DNA from 2 places in the Enterococcus raffinosus genome. Region 1 is predicted to be linked to the other one. Evidence: a T-box and tRNA genes for the amino acid it is inferred to sense, from the RefSeq annotation. Region 1 holds a T-box; the other holds one or more tRNA genes.
The links. The T-box of region 1 lies ahead of ileS (isoleucine--tRNA ligase). A T-box ahead of a tRNA ligase gene usually reads a tRNA of that ligase, here a tRNA-Ile.

Region 1 (2,413 bases):
CTGTGACCATTGGATTGACCTTGTCATAAAAGACTCCTTCAAATCCAGGCGCATCAGCAGTCATAACACCGCGATCATCAACGGGGGAAATGATGTCTTTACGATATTTCTTCCAGGCAAAATAATCATCTTCCCCATGTCCAGGCGCTGTATGAACCAGTCCAGTACCGGCATCTAATGTGACGTGATCGCCTAAGATGACTAGAGATTCTCGATCATAAAATGGATGTTGCGCAGTCATATACTCTAAGTCTTTTCCGTTAACTTCTTTAATAACCTTAGGATCTGTCCAATCCAACTCCTCAGCAACATTTGCCAATAAGTCTTTCGCAACAACAAATTTTCTCCCATCTGCTTCCACCACCACGTAAGTATACGCTGGGTTTGCAGAAATTCCTTGGTTAGCTGGTAAAGTCCATGGAGTCGTTGTCCAGATAATAAATGAAGTATCTGTATCCAGAATTCCTTTACCATCCTTAACCTTAAATGCAACAAAAATAGAAGGCGATTTAACATCCTTGTATTCAACTTCCGCTTCGGCCAATGATGACTCGCTAGATGGTGACCAATAGATTGGTTTTAATCCTTTATAAATGTAGCCTTTTTCTGCCATTTTACCGAACACACGAATTTCAGCTGCCTCGTAATCAGGAGTAAGAGTGATGTAAGGATTGTCCCACTCACCAGCGATCCCTAACCGTTTGAAATCATCTCGCTGCTTATCCACTTGTGATAGCGCATATTCCTCACATTTTTTTCGATACTCAGCCATCGTCATTTCTTTTCGTTTGATTCCTTTATTAGCAAGAACTTGTTCGATTGGCAATCCATGTGTATCCCAGCCCGGTACATAAGGTGCACGAAAACCTGACATTGATTTTGAGCGCACGATGATATCTTTACTAATTTTATTTAGTGCATGTCCAATATGGATGTTTCCATTAGCATATGGAGGGCCATCGTGGAGAACAAAGGTTGGTTTTCCTTCATTTAATTTTTGACGCTTTTCGTAAATTTTATTTTCTTCCCATTCTTTTTCCCATTGTCCTTCACGATTTGGCAAATTGCCACGCATCGGGAACCCAGTTTTACCTAGTTGAAGGGTCTCTTTTGTCTTCACTATCAATCGTCTCCTTTTTCTATTTTAAGGTACTACTCAAGATTGAATAGTCCTTGATAAATCAAAAGTTTAAAAACACAAAAAAACAAGCTTGTCCGCAAAGGGACGAGCTTGTCGTGGTACCACCCAAAATTTGAAACCAAAAAGTTTCCTCTAATCATTGTTAACGGAATGACCCGTCGATTGCTACTAATATTTCACAACCGCATGATCTAGAGGATCTTTCTAATTAGAGGGTCTGCCGAACTTCCACTATCATCGGCTCGCTAAAAGAATCTAATCAGCTTTTCTATTCTAGATTAGCTTAGTTTTCGTCTGATTTAATTAATTCAGGAATGTCAATCGTTAATCCCATATCTTCTTCAGGTTCAGGAGTAATAATTGGTTCATCTGAGTCTACTGCAACCACATCATCGTTGTCAAGTTCATTAGCTAAAACTTCTTTCAGAACTTCATGTCCATCTCCCACATAGGAAGACATTGGTTTTAGGACTTCTTCCCAATCACCACTGCGCGCTTGATCGATTTGTGTTTCTAACAGCAACAATAATTGTTGATGGAAAACACGCGTTTTCTTTTTCAAGTCATTTGTTTCCGCAGCTAATTGACGAGCTTTAGAAGTAGCATCAGTTAGAATTTCTTTTGCTTTGTCTTCGGCAGTTGTCGTCAACAAGTTAGCCTTTTGCATTGCATTAGAAATCAGTTCATCTGCACGGTTTTGAGCAGATGTGACAATTACTTCAGATTCCTTGCTTGCAGAAGATTTAACCTTATCAGCGGTATCTTGTGCTACAACGATTGATTGGTTCAACGCTTCCTTCAATTCATTGAAGTACTCTAATTTTTCCTCTGAATGCTTCAATGCTTTTTCTAATTCACGATTTTTGGCGATACTGTCTTCATAATCGCGAACGATCATATCTAAGAAGTCATCGACCTCATCTTGGTTATAGCCACGCATTTTCGTGGAGAAATTCTTATTTTGAATATCTAATGGAGTTAATGCCATTTTTTTGTTCACCTCATAAATTTTATTTTCGCAAAACGCCTAAACGCAAACGAAATTTCTCTTTCTTTGTTTTTCCCTCTAATCCTTGAATCTGAATTCGACCAAATCCCCGGACTGAAACGACATCTAATAAATCTAGCAAATAATCTGGGCGTTCATTTACTGACCAGTTGACTTTCACCTTGCCGGCTTCTACTAACTGTTTTGAACGCTGACGCGATATATTGTAGACGGTTGAAATAATTGCATCCAGTCGCAGAGAAGTTGCTGTAGTAGTTTCTTCT
Region 2 (2,413 bases), 1.1 Mb from region 1:
GAGCCTTTTAATGGCTCTTTTTTTATTGCCTATTAATGGGTCTGCTTACACGATCAATAACGAGTTCAATTTAGGGGCGAATGAAGGCAGTCCAATTAGAGCGAATCCTAATTACATTATTGCTCACGATACTGCAAATCCTAGCGCAACAGGTCGTAACGAAGCTACCTTTATGAAGCGCAATTGGATGAATGCCTACACTAGCTATATTGTTGGTGACGGTATTGTCTACCAAGTTGGTGAACCAGGATACGTACAATATGGAGCCGGAGCTTTTGCGAATGCAAATTCACCTGTTCAAATTGAACTGCAGGCAACGCCAAATCCTGCCTTGTTCAAACAGAACTATAAGGTATATATTGAACTAATTCGAGATAGTGCAAAAAGATTTGGTATACCATTAACAGTAGATAGTCCTATTGGCGGTAAAGGTGTTATTAGCCATCAATATGTGTCAACCAACTGGTGGGGTGATCACACAGATCCTTATGGGTATCTAGCAAGTCATGGTGTCTCACAAGCTCAATTTGCACATGATGTAAAATATGGCTTCGATTCAAATGATAACAAGCCGGTACCAACACCAACTAATCCAGTTGACCCAACGACGGCAGGCTCTGGCTATTCAGTAATGAATGACGGTAAAGGAAATCATGCTCACGTTGATCAGTGGGGAAGAATCGGAAATACATTAAAAGCACGCGGCTGGCATGTAGCAAACTACAAGTACCAGTATGTGTTTATCATTGATCGTACAACCGGCAAAGAGTTAGCTCGTCAAAAAGCACCAGGGGTTGCAAGACCAGATGTGAATGCAGCTTATCGGACGACTGGGAATGTCGGTTATGATGTGAATTTCAATGCTAAGCAGTTTAGTGGTAAGTCAGTCATTGTTATGACAAGAGCCACAAATGACGCTAAAGGTGATGTAAGTGGAGGTCATCAAGACTTCTACGAAACACGTTGGTATCACGACTTGTAAAATAGGGTTTGCATCTTATTTTATTTATGAGTTATACTAACTACCGCTGGTGGCTGATACCAGTATTAGAGACTTGCTGATCGACCACCCCCGTGGTTTGGTCAGCCTTTTATATTTTGGAAGCAAAATGATTGCTCTACGACCAACATACGAATACTATCTAAATAGGGATTCCTGATACAGCACCATTGAGAGAGAAATAGGATATGCTGTGGGGAAGATCAGGAATCCCTGATTTATATTCTAACGCTTTGTATACGTTTGCACAAATGGTTATTTGTACCCTTAGCTCAGTTGGTTAGAGCAGACGGCTCATAACCGTCCGGTCGTAGGTTCGAGTCCTACAGGGTACATTATTAAAGTAAATGTAAAATTTATGAAAACTGATTATAAAGAGTTTTCACCAATTGACAGCGTAAGTTTTTTGTAGTTTACTTAAGTTAGCTAATGACGTATACGTCATTTTTGTAATGAGATGAGCGTATATGTATAAAGTACGCTTGTTTTCTTGTGCTTTTGATGATTGATAAAATGTGAAAGAGGTGACTAGAATGATTTGGACTAATGAACGAAGAAAAAAATTAATCTCTTGGCTAATAAAAAATGGACCAAAAGAGTATTATTCTGCTCTCAAAACTCAGAAGTTCTTATTCTTTTTTGAGTCTTTTTCAAAAATCAATAATCAAGACTATGATTTCTCTAAATTAAAAGCGTATAAGAACGGGCCTGTTTTTAGTGAAGTCTATGGTGATTATAAATATAACTTTGAAGAACTTACGGAAGAAAGTTCGAAAATGACACTAGATAATATAGATACTATCACTGCGAAAAAAGCTCATTTTCTAACTCAAATTATGAATAATGATGAATTATCTACTCTAACTCATCAGTTTGACATGTGGAGAACGCACGAGAGTGAAATAGAAAATGGAGTATTACAGATTGAAATGAAGGAGAAAGATTTCACACATTCTGATTGTGAGTTAGCACAAGAATTGTTCGATTTATATGATATTTCTTTTGTAGATAGATCAGAAGTATTAATCGTTGGGGATAAGCATTTCCTATTCACTAAAAAGGATTTTGCTAGCTTGAATGAAATACAAAAGTCTACTTTAGAGAAGATCGCATTGGAAGAGGATTTAATTAATCCTGTATATGTAGAGATCGGTAATGAAGGAGATTTGATAATTGACTAAAGTCAAAGATGTTTTTACAGTGAAACTACCTTTCCCAGACATCTCTTCTAATCTTGCTACAAAAGCACATATGTATTTATGTATTCAAGCTGGTGAAAATAAGAAAATATTATCTTGTCAAACTAAAAAACCGTTATTACTAAGAAATGATAGACCTCCATATAGATATGTGGATTGTAAAGCAGATATTAAAAAAAATCCGTTCAAGAGAGACACGATTATTGCTTGTGAT

Region 2: it encodes a tRNA-Ile, which carries the amino acid that the T-box ahead of ileS (isoleucine--tRNA ligase) is inferred to sense. The anticodon was not compared.

Annotation. Positions count from the first base shown of each region.
Region 1 covers NZ_CP072888.1:2,101,056-2,103,468, forward strand. The annotation lists gene ileS (isoleucine--tRNA ligase) at 1-1,120, opposite strand, end outside; T-box leader at 1,219-1,432, opposite strand; gene J9537_RS10250 (DivIVA domain-containing protein) at 1,425-2,129, opposite strand; gene J9537_RS10255 (YlmH family RNA-binding protein) at 2,152-2,413, opposite strand, start outside.
Region 2 covers NZ_CP072888.1:193,854-196,266, forward strand. The annotation lists gene J9537_RS01085 (peptidoglycan recognition protein family protein) at 1-982, shown strand, start outside; tRNA gene J9537_RS01090 (tRNA-Ile) at 1,262-1,335, shown strand; gene J9537_RS01095 (hypothetical protein) at 1,534-2,181, shown strand; gene J9537_RS01100 (hypothetical protein) at 2,174-2,413, shown strand, end outside.